DNA from 3 places in the Bradyrhizobium sp. 45 genome. Region 2 is predicted to be linked to each of the others. Evidence: predicted binding sites of a transcription regulator. Region 2 holds the regulator's gene; each other region holds the start of a gene.

Evidence for each region. The regulator PhoB, encoded in region 2, activates phosphate uptake and scavenging genes when phosphate is short. The targets are predictions, from matches to a motif close to TGTCATNNANCTGTCAT.
Region 1: phnF (phosphonate metabolism transcriptional regulator PhnF) is a predicted target of PhoB. The motif match lies at 1,327-1,343, and genes of this name have one in related genera.
Region 3: IVB42_RS38540 (DUF47 domain-containing protein) is a predicted target of PhoB. The motif match lies at 2,113-2,129, and genes of this name have one in related genera.

What each region holds. Positions count from the first base shown of each region.
Region 1 covers NZ_JADPIX010000122.1:231,284-234,555, reverse strand. Annotated here, with positions in the region: gene IVB42_RS21360 (carbon-phosphorus lyase complex subunit PhnI) at 1-178, opposite strand, end outside; gene phnH (phosphonate C-P lyase system protein PhnH) at 181-789, opposite strand; gene phnG (phosphonate C-P lyase system protein PhnG) at 794-1,258, opposite strand; gene phnF (phosphonate metabolism transcriptional regulator PhnF) at 1,377-2,108, shown strand; gene phnE (phosphonate ABC transporter, permease protein PhnE) at 2,273-3,121, opposite strand; gene phnE (phosphonate ABC transporter, permease protein PhnE) at 3,118-3,272, opposite strand, start outside.
Region 2 covers NZ_JADPIX010000049.1:56,096-59,367, reverse strand. Annotated here, with positions in the region: gene pstB (phosphate ABC transporter ATP-binding protein PstB) at 1-741, shown strand, start outside; gene phoU (phosphate signaling complex protein PhoU) at 752-1,468, shown strand; gene phoB (phosphate regulon transcriptional regulator PhoB) at 1,491-2,198, shown strand; gene IVB42_RS06780 (GcrA family cell cycle regulator) at 2,437-2,949, opposite strand.
Region 3 covers NZ_JADPIX010000154.1:292,097-295,368, reverse strand. Annotated here, with positions in the region: gene sugE (quaternary ammonium compound efflux SMR transporter SugE) at 94-408, shown strand; gene IVB42_RS38545 (inorganic phosphate transporter) at 401-1,408, opposite strand; gene IVB42_RS38540 (DUF47 domain-containing protein) at 1,424-2,068, opposite strand; gene IVB42_RS38535 (branched-chain amino acid ABC transporter permease) at 2,227-3,195, opposite strand; gene IVB42_RS38530 (branched-chain amino acid ABC transporter permease) at 3,197-3,272, opposite strand, start outside.

The DNA.
Region 1 (3,272 bases), on a different contig from region 2:
CGAGCTCGCGGTCATAGAGCGAGCCTTCGCTCATGACGCGGTCCACGGCGAGACCAAGCTGCTCGGAGATCTGGTCGAGCGAGATTTCCGGAACGCTTTGGTCGCCACGCCGCGCACTGGCGAGCAGGCGATGGGCGTTCTCGATGGCGCGTTCGCCGCCTTTGACTGCGACATACATGCTTAGCTTCCCCTGCTCACGATACGCGTGGTGCGCGGGATCGCAACCATGGCGTCATCGGCGACCAGCACCACATCGATACCGCGCGGAAACAGCGCCTCGTTAATACGAAGTCGCTCGAACACGTCGAACGGCTTGATCGACGCCTGGAGCGTGGCGACGCCGTCGATGCCGGGCCCGCGCAGCTCGAAGCTGCGTCCCGAATCGAGACTCTCGACCTGCAGGATCAACGTGGTCGACCGATCCGGATATTCGCTGGTGCCGAGCGCGAAGCGCTCCAGCGAAGGCAGCGCCCCGCCGTCGCTGATCAGCGCGAAGCTGGCGATGGAAGAATCCTGCACCACCGGCGCACCAGTATGGAATTTCAGCCATTTCACGACGTCGGAAGTCTCATGCATGCGCGCATCGAGCCAGAGCGGCGTGTCGTGATCGAACAGCGTCAGCGCGATCGCGGCCGTCCCGCGCATCATCACACGAGGCGCTCCTGATGTCGGCACGATGCGCTGCACCGATCCCGGCCGCGCCATCGCGTCCATGACCGAGCGAAAGGTCGATTGCGCCGACAAGACCTTATCGGCGAACCCCGGCGGCAGTTCCGCAATCGTGGTCATGATCTCACCCCTCACCGCGCACCATGGTGTAGAAATCAACCTTCGTCGCGGCGGTCTGGGCCGCCACCTGCTTGCGCCTGACCATCAGCTGCTCACGCAACGGCGCGATAATGTCCCGCTCCACCGCGGCGCCGAAATCGCTGGACTGCACCAGGGCATCGCACAGCGCGATCAGCCGCGCCTTCTCGCCGTCGCGGCCGAGCGTGTAGCCGAAACCGACCTCGCCGCTCGCAAGCCGCACCGCGGCGCGCGACACCGTGGCTTCACCGAGGTTGAACGGCGCACCATCGCCGCCGACCCGGCCGCGCAGCATGACGAGGCCGTTTTCCGGCGCGCGCAGATCCTGATGCGCCGGCAAAGCGAGAGCGTGGAGGCGAGCGGCGATCTCGCCCGCCTCCGCGTGCGCCAGCACGGACATTGCGGCCTTGCGCTGGGCTTGCTGATTATTGTGCTGGGTCACCGCATCCACCGACTTCTCTGCAGAACTTGCCGAATCCAAGTTGTCTATGATACTAGACAACTTGATACGGGAGCGCCATGACTGTTTCGTGACAAAGGCGTGATTTCTGGAGTAGCTTCCCGGCCACATGAGCATGCAGGACACAGCCTCCTCCGGCGTCGCGTTGTGGCGCCTCGTTGCCGACGGCATCGAGCGCGGCATCGCCGACGGCCGCTTTGCGGCGGGCGACAAGCTGCCGGGCGAGGTGGAGATCGCCGAAACCTATCGCGTCAACCGCCACACCGTGCGACGCGCGCTGGCCGCGCTTGCCGAGCGCGGCATCGTGCGGGCAGAACGCGGCAGCGGAACCTATGTCGAGGCGCAGAAGCTCGCTTATCCACTGCGCTCGCGGACCCGTTTCTCCGAGATCGTCGGCGCGGACGGCCGCGAACCGCATGGCCGGCTGATCGAGGCGTCCGCTGACGTTGCGACCCGCGAACTCGCGCGGGAGCTTGGCCTCAAGACCGGCGCACCGCTGGTCCGGATCGAGGCGATGCGCCTCGCCGACCGCACGCCGATCTGTGTCTCCACGACGTGGCTATCGGCACAGCTATTCCCCGCTGCGGGCGACGTCTTTGCCGCGACCCGCTCGATGACGAAATTGCTCGAGCATTACGGCGTCCGGGACTATCGCCGCGGCGCGACCCGGATCACCGCCGGTATCGTCGACGCAACCGACGCCGCACGGCTCGATCTGGCGCTGGGACGGCCGATCCTGGTGGTCGACGCCACCGATCACGATCTCGACGGCAAGCCGCTGGTCACCAAGCATTCGCGCTTTGCGGCGGAGCGGGTGGAATTTCTGGTGGAGAACGGGTGAACTGGCTGCCCTCTGCCCCTCTCCCCTTGCGGGAGAGGGTGGCTCGCCGCGCTAGCGGCGAGACGGGTGAGGGGTTGCCTCCGCGCACTGATCTGAATTGAGGATGCAGACCCCTCATCCGGCGCTTCGCGCCACCTTCTCCCACAAGGGGAGAAGGAAGAAGGTTACGCCACCGCCCGCCGCCCGATAATCGCAAAACGCAATTTGCCCGAAACGAAATCGATCGCGGCGACTGCGACCAGGATCATCAGGATCAGGAACGACACCTTCTGCCATTCCAGCACGCGGATCTGCTCGGCGAGCTGGAGGCCGATGCCGCCGGCGCCGACGATGCCGATGATGGTGGCCGAGCGCGTATTCGACTCGATGAAATAGAGCACCTGCCCGGCAATCACGGGCAGGACCTGCGGCAGCAGGCCGAAGCGAATCTCGTGCAGCGCGCTACCGCCGGAGGCGCGGATGCCCTCGACCTGCTTCTGGTCGGCGCCCTCGATCGCCTCCGAGAACAGTTTTCCAAACGCGCCGAAATCCGACACGGCAATAGCGAGCACGCCGGCAAACGGGCCGAGCCCGACCACGTTGATCCACACCAGCGCCCAGATCAGCGTGTCGACTCCGCGGATTGAATCCAGGAAGCGCCGCACCGGAAACCGCAAAATCCTCGACGGCACCACATTGCGCGCGGCAAGAAGACTGACCGGCAGCGCGAAGACCGCGGCCAGCGTCGTGCCGAGCAGCGCAATCGACAGCGTCTCGCCCAGCGCCTTCAGATAGACCGGCAGCGACGAGCCGGGATCCGGCGGGATCATCATCAGGCTGATCCAACCGAGCTGGCTGAGCCCCGCGAACAACCGCGACGGCGAGAAGTCGAGATCGATGAGGCCATAAATCAGAACCGCGAGCGCCGCGACGATCATCGCCGGCATCGGGAGCCGCGCCGAAGCCGGCCGGTCGAACACATCAGGGTAGCGCGCGCGAAGCGCTGATGTGTCAATGTCCTGCGGCCCCGTCACGTCCGCGCCTCCTTGCCGAATAGGCGGCCGCGCAGCCAGCCGGTGCTGATGTCGATAATGAAAACCGTGACGATGATGGTGAGCAGGATGGCGCTGACGTCCGAGTAGTAGAACTTGCGGATGGCGACGACGAGCTCCTGGCCGATGCCGC
Region 2 (3,272 bases):
ACCGTGCGTAACCTGGACTTCTATTACGGCGAGCACCATGCGCTGAAGAACATCAACCTGACGCTCGGCGCCAACCGCGTTACGGCGTTCATCGGTCCGTCGGGCTGCGGCAAGTCGACCCTGCTGCGCATCTTCAACCGGATGTACGACCTCTATCCCGGCCAGCGCGCCACCGGTCAGCTCATGCTCGATCAGACCAACATTCTCGACCCCAGGCTGGACCTCAATTTGCTGCGCGCCCGCGTCGGCATGGTGTTCCAGAAGCCGACGCCGTTCCCGATGACGATCTACGAGAACATCGCGTTCGGCATCCGTCTCTATGAGAAGATCTCGAAGTCCGAGATGGACGGCCGCGTCGAGAAGGCGCTGCGCGGCGGCGCGCTGTGGAACGAGGTCAAGGACAAGCTCAACGCCTCCGGCCTGTCGCTCTCCGGCGGCCAGCAGCAGCGCCTCTGCATCGCCCGCACCGTCGCGGTGCGGCCCGAGGTGATCCTGTTCGACGAACCCTGTTCGGCGCTCGACCCGATCTCGACCGCCAAGGTCGAGGAGCTGATCCAGGAGCTGTCCGAGGATTACACGATCGCTATCGTCACCCACAACATGCAACAGGCGGCGCGCGTCTCCGACAAGACCGCCTTCATGTATCTCGGCGAGCTGATAGAGTTCGACGACACCAGCAAGATCTTCACGTCGCCGTCAGATCGGCGCACGCAGGATTACATCACCGGCCGGTTCGGCTAGGAGACGCGACATGGGTTCTGAACATACCGCAAAGGCTTTCGACACCGACCTCCAGGAACTCACTCGCCTGGTCGCCGAGATGGGCGGCATCGCCGAGCGCATGATCGTCGAGTCCGTCGACGCGCTGATCCGCCGCGACGTCCCGCTCGGCCAGCGCGTCGTCGCCATCGACACCGAGCTCGACGCGCTGCAGAAGCGCATCGAGGAGCGTGCGGTGCTCACCATCGCCCGCCGCCAGCCGATGGCGGTCGATCTGCGCGAGATCGTCGGCGCCATGCGCGTCGCGACCGATCTCGAGCGCATCGGCGACCTCGCCAAGAACATGGGCAAGCGCGTCGCGGCGCTGGAGACGGACTTCCATCCGCTCAAGCTGTTCCGCGGCCTCGAGCACATGACCGACCTCGTGCAGCAGCAGGTCAAGTCGGTGCTGGACGCCTATGCCGCGCATGATTTGCCGGCGGCGATGGCGGTGTGGAAGGGCGACGAGGAAGTCGACGCCATCTGCACCTCGCTGTTCCGCGAACTCCTCACCTACATGATGGAGGATCCGCGCAATATCTCGTTCTGCATCCATCTGATGTTCTGCGCCAAGAACATCGAGCGGATCGGCGACCACGCCACCAATATCGCCGAGACCGTGTTCTACATGATCGAGGGCCAGGCGATCACCGACAAGCGGCCGAAGGGCGACATGACGACCTTTGCCAACACGGTACCGAACACCTGAAGACTTAAGGAGCGACGACCCGATGGGCGCACGCATTATGGTGGTTGAGGACGAGGAAGCCCTGACCGAGCTTCTCCGCTACAACCTCGAAGGCGACGGCTATGACGTCGAGACGGTGATGCGCGGCGACGACGCCGACACCCGCCTCAAGGAGCACATCCCCGATCTGATCGTGCTCGACTGGATGCTGCCGGGCCTGTCAGGCATCGAATTGTGCCGGCGGCTTCGCACCCGTCCCGAGACCAAGCAGCTCCCGATCATCATGCTCACCGCGCGCGGCGAGGAGAGCGAGCGGGTGCGGGGTCTTGCGACCGGCGCCGACGATTACATCGTCAAGCCGTTCTCGGTGCCGGAGCTGCTGGCGCGCGTGAAAGGCCTGCTGCGGCGCGCGAGCCCGGAGCGCCTCGCCACCGTCCTTGCTTTTGGCGACATCGAGCTCGACCGTGACAAGCGCCGCGTGGCGCGCTCGGGCCGGCCGATCGATCTCGGTCCGACCGAATATCGCCTGCTGGAGTTCTTCCTGGAGCATCCGGGACGGGTGTTCTCGCGCGAGCAGCTGCTCGACAGCGTCTGGGGCCGCGACATCTATATCGACGAGCGCACCGTCGACGTGCATATCGGCCGCCTGCGCAAGCTGCTCAATCTCGGCCGCGAGCAGGACCCGATCCGCACCGTCCGCGGCGCCGGCTACGCGCTGGATGATCGCTTCGCGAAGGCGGAGCAGGTGTAGGGTTGCAGGCTTGTTTGTTGGCGAGCTGTCCCTGCATTCTCAGCCGTCGTCCCGGACAAGCGAGCGAAGCGAGCGCTGATCCGGGACCCATAACCACCGAACGTGGTTTGGCGAAGACTCGGAGTGACCCCTTCCGCACGATTATTGCGTGCTCGGAGTATGGGTCCCGGCCCCCCGTGCGCAATTGCGCACTAGGCCGGGACGACACTGAAATTGTTGAACTGTCTTCGCGTGACGACTAACGGGGACCCGGCTTTACCGGTGCGCGGCGCCGATCCGACGCGGGCTGGTACGCAACGCGCGAGTGCTGGGCGCAATAGGGCAGTCCGGACAGCGCCCTTCCACCGCAGAAGAAGAAGTCCGGGCTCGAGGGATCGCCGACCGGCCAGTGGCAGGTCGCCTCGTTCAATTCCAGCAGCGACAGCCGCTGGCTCATCGGCACCACGTTGTCGTAGGTGACCGGATCCGGCTCAGCCTCGACCTCGAAGGCCTGCGCCAGCGCGGTGTTGCCGCGCGAGATCGGGCGGCTCACCCGCATCATGTGCTGCGCGGGGCGCGCCTTGCGCGGCCGCGGCGCTGCCGATGATGGGCTCTTGGCGCGGCCCGAAAGGCCGAGCCTGTGCACTTTGCCGATCACGGCATTGCGGGTCACATTGCCGAGCTCCGCCGCGATCTGGCTGGCCGAAAGTCCGGCCTCCCAGAGCTTTTTCAGCTGCTCGACGCGATCATCGGACCAGGTCAAAACCGTCATTGCACCCTTTCCCTCGCTGCGCGCCAGCCATCCTGGGGCCTCGCAGCGAATGCCTAAGCCTTCAAAAACCCGTGCCGCCAGAATCCCTTAAGGCTCGCCGGGCGCGTCTTGAACGCCCGAACGTTTACGCCGGTACATAAGGACTTAAAGATCAGAACCACTGCACGAGATGTCGTATCTGACAATCCAAACGCTACAATATGGCGTGACTCCCGCGCAAGAGTCCGCCGACTCGCTTCCACATGTTCCGTGGCCAAATCCCGCAAAATCGGCACCGCAAGACTACGGATTCAGCGTTTCGCGAGGCTTTCCGGGCGGCATTG
Region 3 (3,272 bases), on a different contig from region 2:
GCCCCATATCGGGCTTGGGTTGGGAGGGACGGCCTTCCCTTGCTATCAGCACACCAGTCGCGGGGACGACCCTGCCTTGAATGGAGGGTCGTCATGGCCTGGAGCATCCTGTTCGTCGCCGGTCTGCTGGAGATCTCCTGGGCCATCGGCCTCAAATATACCGAGGGGTTCACCAGGCTCGTTCCGTCAATCCTCACGCTCGGCGCCATGGCCGGCAGCATCATCCTGCTCGGGCTCGCTCTCAAATCGCTGCCGATTGGAACCGCTTATGCGGTCTGGACCGGCATCGGTGCGGTCGGCACCGCGACGCTCGGCATCATCCTGTTCGGCGAGCCGGCCACCGCGTTCCGCCTCGCCAGCATCGGGCTGATCGTCGCCGGCATTGTCGGACTGAAGCTGGTTACCTGACGAAGATCTTGACCGCCCACCAGCTCAGTGCGGCGACGATGGCCGAGGCCGGCATCGTGATCACCCAGGCATAGACGATCGAGCTGGCGACGTTCCAGCGCACCGCCGAGAGGCGGCGGGCCGCGCCGACGCCGACGATGGCGCCGGTGATGGTGTGGGTGGTCGAGACCGGAACACCGAGAAAGGTCGCCATGAACAGGGTCGCGGCACCGCCGGTCTCGGCGCAAAAGCCCTGCATCGGGGTCAGCTTAGTGATGCGCAGGCCCATGGTGCGGACGATGCGCCAGCCGCCCATCAGCGTCCCCATCGCCATCGCGGCCTGGCACGAGAGCACCACCCAGAAGGGTACGAAGAATTCGCCGCCGAGCTGGCCCTGCGAATAGAGCAGCACGGCGATGATGCCCATGGTCTTCTGAGCGTCGTTACCACCATGACCGAGCGAATAGAGCGAGGCGGAGGCGAATTGCAGGATGCGGAAGGCGCGATCCACGGCAAAGGGCGTGGAGCGCACCGAGGCCCAGGAGACGATCGCGACCAGCACCATCGCGAGCAGGAAGCCGACCAGCGGAGACAGCACGATGGCGATCACCGTCTTGGACAACCCGCTCCAGACCGCCGCTGAAAGGCCGGCTTTGGCCACGCCGGCACCAAACAAGCCGCCGATCAATGCATGAGACGAGGACGATGGGATGCCGAGCGCCCATGTCACCAGGTTCCAGACGATGGCGCCGACCAGCGCGGCGAAGATCACCTGAGCATCCACGATCGCGGGATCGATGATGCCGGTGCCGATAGTCTGGGCAACGTGCAGCCCGAACACCATGAAGGCGACGAAGTTGAAGAACGCGGCCCAGAACACCGCGTATTGCGGCCGCAATACGCGGGTCGAGACGATGGTCGCGATCGAATTGGCGGCGTCGTGCAGGCCGTTCAGGAAGTCGAACAGCAGCGCGACGGCGATCAATCCGACCAGGACGGGAAGACCCAACGCAACATCCACGGCGTGGCCCCTGCCCTAAACTTGCTCGATGACGATGCTGTTGATCTCGTTCGCGACGTCGTCGAAGCGGTCGGCGACTTTCTCGAGATGGTCGTAGATCTCTGCGCCGACGATGAAATCCATCGCGTTGCCGCCGCGATGCTTGAGGAACAGTTCCTTCAGCCCGATATCATGGAGATCGTCGACGCGGCCTTCCAGCTTGCCAAGCTCTTCCGTGATCGCGGTCAGCATGGCCACGTTCTGACCGATCTTCTGCATCAGCGGCAGCGCGCGGCCGACCAGATTGGCGCATTCGATCAGAAGCCCGCCGATCTCCCGCATCGGCGGCTCGAAGCTGCGGACCTCGAACAGCATCACGGCCTTGGCGGTCTGCTGCATCTGGTCGATGGCGTCGTCCATCGAGGTGATCAGGTTCTTGATGTCGCCGCGGTCGAACGGGGTGATGAAGGTGCGGCGCACCGCGGTCAGCACCTCACGGGTGATGTTGTCGGCATCGTTCTCGAACTGGTTGACGCGCTGGCAATAGACCGGCGTCTCCTCGCCCCCGTTGAGCATGCTCTGGAGCGCGATCGAGCCCTGGATCACGGTCTGGGCGTGGCGGTCGAACAGGTCGAAGAACCGTTCTTCCTTCGGCAGGAAAGCGCGAAACAATCGCATCATGGGGGAGAGACTACCGGTTGGATGATGGCCTGGCCCAAGCGGGCCGTCATGAAACTGTCATAGACCATTTTCGATCCACGCGCGTGCCACCTCACGCCCGTGGAGCTGGATCATCCACCGCTTTCGCGCGTCAACACATCTTCTATTATATCAATGACTTACAGCGACCGCCGGAAGTAATGCGCTATTTCGCCGATGACGCCACGGCGGAAGGTGAGCACGCAGATCACGAAGATCGAGCCCTGGATCACGGTCACCCATTGGCCGAACCCCGCCAAATATTGCTGCATGGCGATGATCACGAAGGCACCGACCACGGGACCGAAGACGGTTCCGAGTCCGCCGACCAGCGTCATCAGCACGACTTCGCCCGACATCGACCAGTGCACGTCGGTGAGCGAGGCATTCTGCGCCACGAAGACTTTCAGCGCACCGGCAAAGCCGGCCAGCGTGCCCGACAGGACGAAAGCCAGGAACTTGTACTGATCGGTGCGGTAACCCAGCGAGATCGCGCGCGGCTCGTTCTCGCGGATCGCCTTGAGGACTTCGCCGAACGGCGAGTTGATGATGCGGAAGATCAGCAGGAAGCCGGCGAGGAAACCGACCAGCACCACGTAGTAGAGCACGGTGGGCTTGGTCAGATCGAAGACGCCGAACATGCGTCCCTGCGGAATGCCCTGGATGCCGTCTTCGCCATGGGTGAACGGCGCCTGGAGGTAGATGAAGTACAAGAGCTGCGACAGCGCCAGCGTGATCATCGAGAAATAGATGCCCTGGCGGCGGATCGAGATATAGCCCGTGATGAGCGAGAGCACGAAGGCACCGGCGACCCCGACGAGGATGCCGAGTTCCGGCGGCAGCGCCCATACTTTCAGCGCATGCGCGCTGCAATAGCCGGCCGTGCCCAGGAACATCGCATGGCCGAAGGACAGCAAACCGCCGTAGCCGATCAGCAGGTTGAAGGCGCAGGCGAGCAGCGCGAAGCACAGCGCCTGCATCACGAAGAACGGGTAGACCCCCGTGAATGGCACCGAAGCCAGCAGCAGCGCCATCACCACGAACACGATCATCTCGTCGCGGATCGCGCGCGGGGTTACCGGCAGCGTGTCGTCCGTCAAGGCTGTCATATCAGGCCGCCCTTCCCGTCAATCCCGTTGGCTTCACCAAGAGCACCAGCACCATCAGCACGAACACGACGGTGTTG